One region of the Kitasatospora sp. NPDC001540 genome, then DNA from elsewhere that is predicted to be linked to it. Evidence: riboswitches for the same ligand, from Rfam matches in the RefSeq annotation. Region 1 holds a riboswitch; each other region holds the start of a gene.
The links. Region 1 has a riboswitch for cyclic di-AMP ahead of ACFY00_RS20720 (transglycosylase family protein). Riboswitches for the same ligand answer to the same signal wherever they lie in the genome.
Positions count from the first base shown of each region.

Region 2: it holds a riboswitch for cyclic di-AMP, as region 1 does, so the genes downstream of both, ACFY00_RS28670 (transglycosylase family protein) here and ACFY00_RS20720 (transglycosylase family protein) in region 1, are expected to answer to the same signal.
Region 3: it holds a riboswitch for cyclic di-AMP, as region 1 does, so the genes downstream of both, ACFY00_RS35195 (M23 family metallopeptidase) here and ACFY00_RS20720 (transglycosylase family protein) in region 1, are expected to answer to the same signal.

Region 1 is NZ_JBIAVO010000017.1:36,259-39,521, reverse strand. It holds gene eno (phosphopyruvate hydratase) at 1-998, opposite strand, end outside; gene ACFY00_RS20720 (transglycosylase family protein) at 1,322-2,026, opposite strand; cyclic di-AMP (ydaO/yuaA leader) riboswitch at 2,030-2,228, opposite strand; gene ACFY00_RS20715 (cytochrome P450) at 2,461-3,263, opposite strand, start outside.
Region 2 is NZ_JBIAVO010000030.1:82,979-86,241, forward strand. It holds gene ACFY00_RS28660 (AMP-dependent synthetase/ligase) at 1-48, opposite strand, end outside; gene ACFY00_RS28665 (hypothetical protein) at 284-484, opposite strand; gene ACFY00_RS28670 (transglycosylase family protein) at 592-1,890, opposite strand; cyclic di-AMP (ydaO/yuaA leader) riboswitch at 1,875-2,044, opposite strand; gene ACFY00_RS28675 (hypothetical protein) at 2,491-3,263, shown strand, end outside.
Region 3 is NZ_JBIAVO010000050.1:27,695-30,957, forward strand. It holds gene ACFY00_RS35185 (alpha/beta fold hydrolase) at 1-731, opposite strand, end outside; gene ACFY00_RS35190 (YiaA/YiaB family inner membrane protein) at 891-1,181, opposite strand; cyclic di-AMP (ydaO/yuaA leader) riboswitch at 1,408-1,571, shown strand; gene ACFY00_RS35195 (M23 family metallopeptidase) at 1,582-2,400, shown strand; gene ACFY00_RS35200 (SDR family oxidoreductase) at 2,439-3,242, opposite strand.

The DNA of each region.
Region 1 (3,263 bases):
AGCAGCGCGTTGGCGGTGCCGGTCTCGATGCCCTTGCGCAGGCGCTCCGGGTTGGTGACGAACAGGTCGTCGCCGACCAGCTGGACCTTGTCGCCGATCGCGTCGGTGATGGCCTTCCAGCCGTCCCAGTCCGACTCGTCCAGCGGGTCCTCGATGGAGACCAGCGGGTAGTCGGCGACCAGCTCGGCGTAGTACGCGATCAGGTCGGCGGAGGAGAGCGCCTTGCCCTCGAACTGGTAGGCGCCGTCCTCGAAGAACTCGGAGGCGGCGACGTCCAGGGCCAGGGCGACGTCCTTGCCCGGGGTGTAGCCGGCCTTCTTGATCGCCTCGGTGATGAGGTCGAGGGCCTCGCGGTTGGAGTCCAGGTTCGGGGCGAAGCCGCCCTCGTCGCCCAGGCCGGTGGAGAGCCCGCGCTCCTTCAGCACGCCCTTGAGGGTGTGGTAGACCTCGACGCCCCAGCGGACGGCCTCGGAGAAGGACTCCGCGCCGATCGGGGCGATCATGAACTCCTGGATGTCGACGTTGGAGTCCGCGTGCGAGCCGCCGTTGAGGATGTTCATCATCGGGACGGGCAGCACGTGGGCGTTCGGGCCGCCCAGGTAGCGGAACAGCGGCAGGTCGCTGGCCTCGGAGGCGGCGTGCGCCACGGCGAGGGAGACGCCCAGGATGGCGTTGGCGCCGAGCGAGGACTTGTCCGGGGTGGCGTCCAGGTCGAGCATGGCCTGGTCGATGAGGCGCTGCTCGGTGGCGTCGTAGCCGACCAGCTCGGGGCCGATCTGCTCGATCACGGCGAGGACGGCCTTCTCGACGCCCTTGCCGAAGTAGCGGTTCTTGTCGCCGTCACGGAGCTCCAGGGCCTCGAAGGCACCGGTGGAGGCACCCGACGGGACAGCCGCGCGACCGGTGCTGCCGTCGTCGAGACCGACCTCGACCTCGACCGTGGGGTTGCCGCGGGAGTCGAGGATCTCACGGGCTACGACGACATCAATGGACGGCACGAGGCATCTCCTAGCGGAAGCGGATGTGTGGTCGTTACGACCAGAGCCTAGCCGCACACCGCGCCGCGGCCACGCTCGGCCGGGCCCCGTCTCACGGTGTGGCCGGGCTACTCATCGGTAGTTCACCTGATTGACGGCCGGTCCGCCGCCCCCGGCAGCGCGAACTGCCCGGTGCGCACCGGGAGCGGACGGAACGTCAGGGGACGCGGCCCTCGTCAGGGCGGCGGCGGGGCCTCGTCAGGCCGCCCGCCCCTCGCGTCCCGGATGCCGGGACCGGTTCCGGACCGGCTCGGGACCCGGGCTCGGACCGGGCCCGGACCGGCTCAGAGGGCGAGCACCTGGCCGGGCACGATCAGGTCGGGGTCGGCACCGATCAGCTCGTGGTTGGCCTGGTAGATCCGCTCCCAGCCGCCGGACACGTTCTGCGCGGCGGCGATGCCGGAGAGCGTGTCGCCGTCCTGGACGGTGTAACCGCCGGCGGCCGTGTTCTGCGGGGCGGCCTGGGGCTCGGCGGCCTGCGGCTCGGCGGGAGTGGCGGGGGCAGCGGGCTTCGCGGGCTTCTTCGACTGCGAGCCCTTCGGCTGCCGGGGGGCGGTCGGGCGCTCCTGGGAGCGCGAGGCGGCGTCCTCGGAGGTGTCGGCAGGCGCGCCGCCCTTGACGAGCCCGGCCCGCTTGGAGCAGACCGGCCAGGCGCCGGGGCCCTGGGAGGCGAGCACCCGCTCGGCCACCGCGATCTGCTGGGCGCGGCTGGCCTGGTCGGCGCGGGCCGCGTACTGGCCGCCGCCGAAGGCGCGCCAGGTGGAGGAGGTGAACTGCAGGCCGCCGTAGAAACCGTTCCCGGTGTTGATGCTCCAGTCGCCGCCGCTCTCGCACTGGGCCACGCGGTCCCAGGTGTCGACGGGTGCGGCTACCGCTCCGGTGGCGGCGAGCAGTGGCAGGGCCAGGCCGACCGAGGCCACGCCGGCGGCGGCGATGACCTTCTCGGCCTTGGTACTACGGCGGTGGCGGGCGGTGTTGGCGAACAGCACGGGACGTCCTCTCCGCACGCCTGCGAGGTGAGCTGTCGGGTTCGGACCGGGAGGTTGGCCCGGCCGCCGGTCGCTCCGGACGCGGTTGCGCCCGCCGCTCGGCGGCCTCACCCCAAGCCGTTGGGACTACGGCGTTCACACTGGTTCCCCCGCTCCTGTCCGGTACCTGGTAGGTGGCCCGAGGACGCGGCGGACAGGACTCGGCGTGCCGCGATCGGGGCCCGCAGCTGCGGGCATGTCGGAGAGTAGGCAAAGCTGACGAGCAATCACAAGCTCATATCACCATGATCACGCCGAAATTACGGATCCTCGAATCTCGTACACGAACGATCCAGGTATGTCCGGATTCGTTCCGAACCGGCGTGCGACGCGCGCCCCCGCCCCGGCGCGTCGTCGGCCCGGTCGGACGGCGTGTCGCGGGTGCCGAAACGGCGTCAGCGGGGCGTGAAGGAGACCGGGAGGTCGCGCAGACCGCGCATGATCAGTCCGCCCCGCCAGCGCAGGTCCGCCGGATCGGCGGCCAACCGGACGTCCGGAAGCCTGGTCAGTAGGCTGCCGATCGCGCGCTGCCCCTCAAGCCGGGCCAGCGGGGCGCCGATGCAGTAGTGGATGCCGTGACCGAAACCCAGGTGCGGGTTGTCCGAGCGGGCCAGGTCGAGGGTGTTCTCGGCGGAGAACCGGGCCGGGTCGCGGTCCGCCGCGGCCAGCACCACCAGCACCGGGTCGCCGACCGGGATGTCCACCCCGCCGATGGCCAGCGGCGCGGTGGCGAACCGCCAGGTGGCCAGCTCCACCGGGCCGTCGTAGCGCAGGAGTTCCTCGACGCCGGTCTCCAGCAGGCCCGACTCGCCGCGGTCCAGCGACTGCTGGAGCAGGGTGCGCTGGTCCGGGTTGCGCAGCAGCGCGTACATGCCGTTGCCGATGAGGTTGATGGTGGTCTCGAAGCCGGCGAAGAGCAGGATGAAGGCCATCGCCGCGGCCTCGTTCTCGGTCAGGTGCTCGCCGTGGTCACCGGCCCGGATCAGGCCGGAGATCAGGTCGTCGCCCAGGTCGGCCCGCTTGCGGTGGATCAGGTCGGCCAGGTAGCCGCGGATCTGCTTGACCGCGCGGCCGACCCCTCCCCTCTTACCGCCGGTGTGGCGGATCATCATGCCCGCCCAGTCGCGCAGGTCGTCCTGGTCCTCGGCGGGGACGCCGAGCAGGTCGCAGATCGCGTAGATGGGGAGCGGGAAGGCGA
Region 2 (3,263 bases), on a different contig from region 1:
GACGGGCGGGCGGGGGGCGCGGGCGGCACGGGTGAGGGGGTGTGCCATGGCGAACTCCCTTGGGTGGGGTGGGGGTTCGCTCAGGGTAGGTACTCGCCGGTAAACTTACTAGACGGTAAGTTGCTTGACAGTGGCGGGAAGTGGCACCGGGTTCTGTTACTACGGCCCGAAGCAGCACGGACCTCCGATGGGTTCCGACCAGCAGCAGCTCGGACTCGCCGTTCCCCGAGCCCCTGATGGGGCTCTCTGATGGGGCTCCCTGGCGAGGCTCCCTGGTGGGGCGTCAGCCCTCTTCGGGGGTGGGGGGCTTGGGGAGGAGGCGTTCGCCGTCGCGGGTGCCGCCGGTGCGGGCGATGGTGCGGCGGTCGGTGGAGAGGTAGTCGCGGACGACCAGTTCCACCGCGTCCTGGGGGTTGGTGGCGCCGACGCGCATCATCACTTCCAGGGCCAGGTCCGCGTCCAGCGTGATCGTCACTTTCGCCATGGTGCTGCTCCCCGGTCGTCGAGCGTCGAGCCTTCTCGGGCCGAGGATAGGCCGCTGCCCCCGGGGTCGACCAGGGTCCCCGGGGGCAGCGGCGGTCGTGCTCGCGATCAGACGCGGCCCGCGAAGTCGGGGGCCCAGTTCGCGATGGTCTCGGTGCGGACGCCGGAGCGCGGGTTCGCGGCCTCGACGTACTTGCCGTCGCCCACGTACAGCGCGACGTGGTAGACGCCCGAGTTGGCACCGTTGTTGGACCAGAACAGCAGGTCGCCCGGCTGCAGGCTGTCCAGCGAGACGCGGGTCGAGTAGTCCGCCTGGTCGGCGGCGACGCGCGGCAGGCTGATGCCGGCCTGGCGGAAGGCGGCCTGGGTCAGGCCCGAGCAGTCCCAGCCGCCGTTGCCGGTGCCGCCGTAGACGTACGCCTGGCCGACCTTGGACAGCGCGAAGTCGATCGCCGCGGCCTTGGAGCCGGTCGCCTTGGTGGCGGCGGTCGCGGTGGTGGCGGTGGTGGTCGCGGCCTTCGCGGTGCTGGTGGTCGCGGTGCTCGCGGTGCCGGTCGAGGACTTGGCGGCGGAGCGGCCGTTCTTCCAGGACGAGCCCTTGTACGAGGACGAGGACGAGGCCGAGGAGGAGGACTTGGCGGCCGGGGCAGACTGCTGCGCGGTGCTGCTGCCGCCGCCCAGCGAGAGCTGCTGACCCGGGTAGATCACGTCCGGGCCCTCGGTGAGGACAGAGCGGTTCAGGTCGTACAGCTTCTGCCAGCCGCCGTCCACGTGCTGGCTCTGCGCGATCGCGGACAGCCAGTCGCCCGCCACGACGGTGTAGGTGCCGCCGGCCTGCTGCTGGGTGCCCTGCTCGGCCTGCGGCTGGGCCTGGGTCTGGGCCTGCTGCGACTTGCCCTGCGACCAGGAGTGCTGGGACCAGCCCGTGCTGCCGTCGCTCTGGGGCTGGGCCTGGGGCTGGGTCTGGGCCTTGGGCTGCGACTGGGTGGAGGTGGAGGTGGAGGTGTCGACCTGGGGGGCGCCGCCGCCCTTGGTCAGACCGGCCTGGATGGAGCAGACGGGCCAGGCGCCGGGGCCCTGGGAGGCGAGCACCTTCTCGGCGATCGCGATCTGCTGGTCCTTGGTGGCGAGGTCGGCGCGCGAGGCGTACGCGGTGCCGCCGAACTCGGCCCAGGTGGAGGAGGTGAACTGCAGGCCACCGTAGAAGCCGTTGCCGGTGTTGATGGACCAGTTGCCGCTGGACTCGCACTGGGCGACCTTGTCCCAGGTGGCGACCGTGGCGGCGGAGGCGGTGCCGGTGGTCAGGCAGGGGATGCTGAGACCGATGCCGACGACGCCGGTGGTGGCGATCAGACGGCGGGCTCGCTTGGCGCTGATGGGCAGCATGAAGAAGCGTTCCTCTCCCACGCCTGCGAGGTGAGCTGTCGGATTCGGGCTGGAGTTGCCCGGCCGCGCGCACCGCGTGGTGCGCCCGGCTTCACCCCAAGCCCCGTACGGCCTCTCGGCCGCCCGGGGCGACTTACCTGGTTCCCCCGCCCCTGCCGTGGTGCGTTGTGCATGAGCCGGCCCACCCGGTGGCAGGACTCGGCGTCCCGGGTGAGCTGGGTCCGTGTGTCCACGAACGTGGGCAGGAGATTAAGCGGACTTAAGGGGAATTCGCAAATGCCTGTGATCGCCGTCACTCCGTTCGGAATTCGCGATCAAGGGATATTCGGCGAACTTCCCGGGCTGCGGCGGAGTCTGGCCGCGCGTCAGGCGGTAGGTGATCTTGCGCCCCTTTTGATGCATTATGCCGCTCTGTGGGTGGATATTCGGCTTATGCGGGGTCTTGGGAGAGGGTGTTTGTGCCCTTTTCCCGTTTCGTCCGGCCCGCCCGGGGTGGTCGAACGGATGACTGACGGTACGTCAGAATGCTTAAGGAAAAGGGAAGATGCCGCTTTCCGGCGACCGTTCCGCCTATGCTGCCCCCGACGACTCGGGGTCCCGGACCCCGGAAGGGCGGCCGAGGTGGAACAGCAGCGCGAGGGCGGGCAGCAGCCGGGACGGCACCGGCGGCCGCTGGTCGGTCGGCGCAGGATGCTGACCTGGCTGGCGGTCGGGACGGTGACGGCGGTCGGCGGGGGAACGGTCCTGCGGCAGTCGCTGGCCGGGGCCGACGAGCCGGCCGCCCGGCCCGCACCGGGCGGCGGCACCCCGTCGGGCCACCAGCACGGCACCGGCGCCCCGCCGTCCGCCTCCGGCCGCCCGCAGCAACCCGCCCCGCCGCCCCCGCCGGTCGACCAGGGCGGCCGCAAGTGGTCGGACGCCAAGGGCTGGGGCGGCAAGCCGCCCGGCCCCGGCAGCGCGGTGCGGATCACCGACAAGGTGGTGCTGGACACCGACGCGCGGGTCGGCTCGCTGCTGGTGGAGAAGAGCGGCTCGCTGGTGTTCGCCGCCGACCGGTCGCTGACCCTGTCCAGCACCGGGAACGTCGAGGTGCGCGGCGTCCTGGCGCTGGCCCCCGACGGCGCGCACACCCACACCCTGCGCTTCCCCGAGGTCGACGAGCGCCGCTTCGCCGGGGGCGGCATGACGGTCGTCGACACCGACACCGGTCTGTGGGTCACCGGCCAGGGCTACCTGCGCCTGGACGGCGCCCCCCGCACCGCCTGGGTGCGCGCCGCCACCGCGCTGGGCCCCGGCGACACCGTGATCAAGCTGGCCGCCGCGCCCGCGGGCTGGCAGCCCGGCGACGAACTGGCCGTCACCCCCACCGCGCCGCCCGACACCGACGGCTTCTC
Region 3 (3,263 bases), on a different contig from region 1:
TTGCGGCCGCGCAGCGCGGCGGCCTGCCGGTCGGCGACCAGGCCGGGGTCCGGGAAGTCGGGGTCCTTGCTGCCCATCAGCACCAGCGCGGGCACGTCGACGCTCTCGCACCAGCCGACCGGGGCGGAGTCGCCCTTCAGGTAGTCGCGCAGGGCCGCCCTGCGGGCGGGCTCGCGGAGCATCCGCGCGAGGTCGGCCCGGTAGGCCTCGAAGTCGGCGGGCCGGGCGTCGGCCGGGTAGTAGAACTTCTGCATCGAGCCCCACAGGCCCGGGAAGGCGGTGACCAGCGGGGCGGCCAGGCCGAACAGCGCCTTCTGGAAGGCGTTCAGCGGCAGGTTCTCGATGAAGGCGTCGACCAGCACCACCCCGCCGGTCCGTTCGGGGGCGAGCGCGGCGGCCCGGACCACGGTGGCGCCGGTGTACGAGCTGCCGACCAGGACGGCACCGCGCAGGTCCAGGTGGGCCAGCAGGGCGACCAGGTCCTCGGCGATCGCGGCGGGGGAGTGGTCGGTGAAGCCGGTCGAGGACTCGCCCATGCCGCGCAGGTCCATGGTGACCACCCGGTGCCCGGCGGCGGACAGCAGCGGGGCGAGGTGGCGGTAGACGGTGCGCTTGTCGAGCATGCCGGGCAGCAGGACGACCGGGACGCCGGAGCCGGGGGTGTCGTCGTAGGCGATCCGGCCGCCGGTGACGTCGAGGTACTGGGTGGTGGTGCCGAGGGTGCTGTTCATCGCGGGCCTCCTGGGCGGGCGTCGTCCGGCGCTCCGGGCTCCCCTGCCCGGCTGCTGCCGATAGCCATAAAGCTAAGGCTAATAGCCTTAGCCGTCAAGCCCCGGCCCGCCGGGGGCGGTCGGCCCGTCCGGCCCGTCCGGCCCGCCCCGGACGCCCGCTCAGATCCCGTCCACCTTGAACGGGTCGTGCTCGGAGAGCAGCTTCTCCAGCCGGGCCTGGTCGACCCGACTGGTGATCGCGCCCTCCTCCTGGCGGTCGCGGATCACCTTGGCCAGCGTGAACGCGGAGGTGATCTCGTAGAGCAGGCCGACGGCGAGGAAGGCGCGCATCCAGGCGCTGACCGGCAGGTAGGCGATCCCGAGGGCCAGGGCGACCGTGGCGAACGCGAAGGACGCGACGGCCTGCAGGAAGTAGGCGGAGGTGGTGCGGTGCGGCACGGAGGCTGTCATGGGCCCAGGGTCCCGCCGGGTCGCGGCCCGGTCGTGAGTACGGATACTCAACCGCTCCGTCACGTTCCGTCGTGGCCGGATCCGAGCGGCTTGGCGAACCGTCACAAATCGCCCATAGGGCGTCAGGAAAGTTTCACTGCACCTCGGAAGGCGCTTGGAATCATGGGGTCCATAGGATTAACGTTTGATAACGCAGCGCGGTCGGCAACGCCGTAACCATGCGGCACCGTGCGCCACGCCTAATCCACCGGACCCGCCCCCCGCGGCAGGTCCAGGAGCCGGGGAACCACGTTCCACCGGGGTGAATCGGGACGGCCCTGGGCCCGACCGTAGGAGACCTTCCACCTCCGAACCCGTCAGCTAACCCGGTCGGCGGCAGGGAAGGAAGGAGCGCGCCCCCGTGGCGTCGACCTACACCGAGAGCACCGTCGGGACCCAGTTGCTCGACCACCCGGTCGAGGCCGAGCCCCTCCGGCACCGGCTGCCCCGCCAGGCCCGCGCCGGCGCCCCCCTGCTGGGCGTCACCGCGATGACCGCCGCGCTCGGCGCCACCGGCCTCGCCGCCGCCCCCGCCCGGGCCGCCGCCCCGGTTCCGGCCCCGGCCCCCGTCACCGCCGCCGACGCGGCCCCCGACGGGCAGCACGCCGCCGACCCCGGGCTCGCCCTGGCCGCCCGCATCCTGCAGCAGGCCGACGGGCAGCGCACCGCCACCGAGGAGTCCGCCCGGCTCGCCGCCGCGCAGGAGGCCGAGGCCAAGCACGCCGACCGCCGGGCCGAGAGCACCACCGAGGCCGTCGAGACCGTCGGGGGCGCCGCCGACCGCTCCGCGCCCGCCCTGCCGGTGGCCGACTACCGGCTGGCCGAGCAGTACGCCCCGGCCGGCGCGCACTGGGCCCTCCTGCACACCGGGCTGGACTTCGCGGCCCGCACCGGCACCCCCGTCACCGCCGTCACCGGCGGCACCGTCACCGCGGCGGGCTGGTCCGGCACCCACGGCTACCGCGTCGTCCAGACCCTCCCCGACGGCACCGAGGTCTGGTACTGCCACCTCTCCCGGATCGTCACCGCCTCCGGCCCGGTCGCCCCCGGCACCGTCCTCGGCGCGGTCGGCAGCACCGGCAGCGCCACCACCCCGCACCTCCACCTGGAGGTCCGCCCGGTGGGCGGCGCCCCCGTCGACCCGCTGCCCTGGCTCCACCGCCTCGGCCTCCGGCCGTAACCCGCCGGCCCGCCGGGAGGGACGGGGCCGCGGCGGCCTCAGCTCGCCTGGCCGGTCGGCATGACGGTGACCTGCTGGAGGTTGACCCGCGGCGGCAGGGCGGCCAGGAAGCCGACCGTCCGGGCGATGTCGCCGGGGACGAGCCACTCCATCGTCTCCCTGGACCCGGCCAGCCAGTCGAGCGCGCCCTGGTCGGTCACGTGGTCCTGCAGCTCCGTCCCGACGATGCCGGGCTCGATCGTCGAGACGCGGACGTGCTTCGCGCCCAGCTCAGCCCGCAGGTGGCGCGAGAGGTGGGTGACGTAGGCCTTGGTCGCGGAGTAGACGGCGAAGGTCGGGAAGATGTTCTGCGCCGCGATCGACGAGGTGTTGACCAGGTCGGCGACGCCGCGCTCGGCCGCGGCCGCGACCAGCTGCGGGGTGAACGCCCCGATGACGTTCATCAGACCGGAGACGTTGAGGTCGATCTGCCGCTGCCACTGGTCCACGGCCAGCTCCTCGACCGGCGCCGGGAGCATCACCCCCGCGTTGTTGAACAGCAGGTCGGCGCCGCCGAGTTCGGCGGCGACCCGGTCGGCGGCCGCCCGCACCGCGGCCCGGTCGGTGACGTCCGCGGCGATCGCCACGGCGGTGCCGCCGGCCCGCTCGATCCGGGCGGCCAGTTCGGCCAGCCGATCGGCGCGGCGGGCCAGCAGGACGACGCGGGCGCCGAGCCCGGCGAGTTCCTCGGCGGTGGCCTCGCCGATGCCGCTGGAGGCGCCGGTGACCACGGCGGTGCGACCGGCCAGGGGCAGCGGGACGGGAGCGGATGCGGTGTGGGTGGATGCGGTGTGCGTGGACATGGTGCGCCTTCCTTGCAGGAC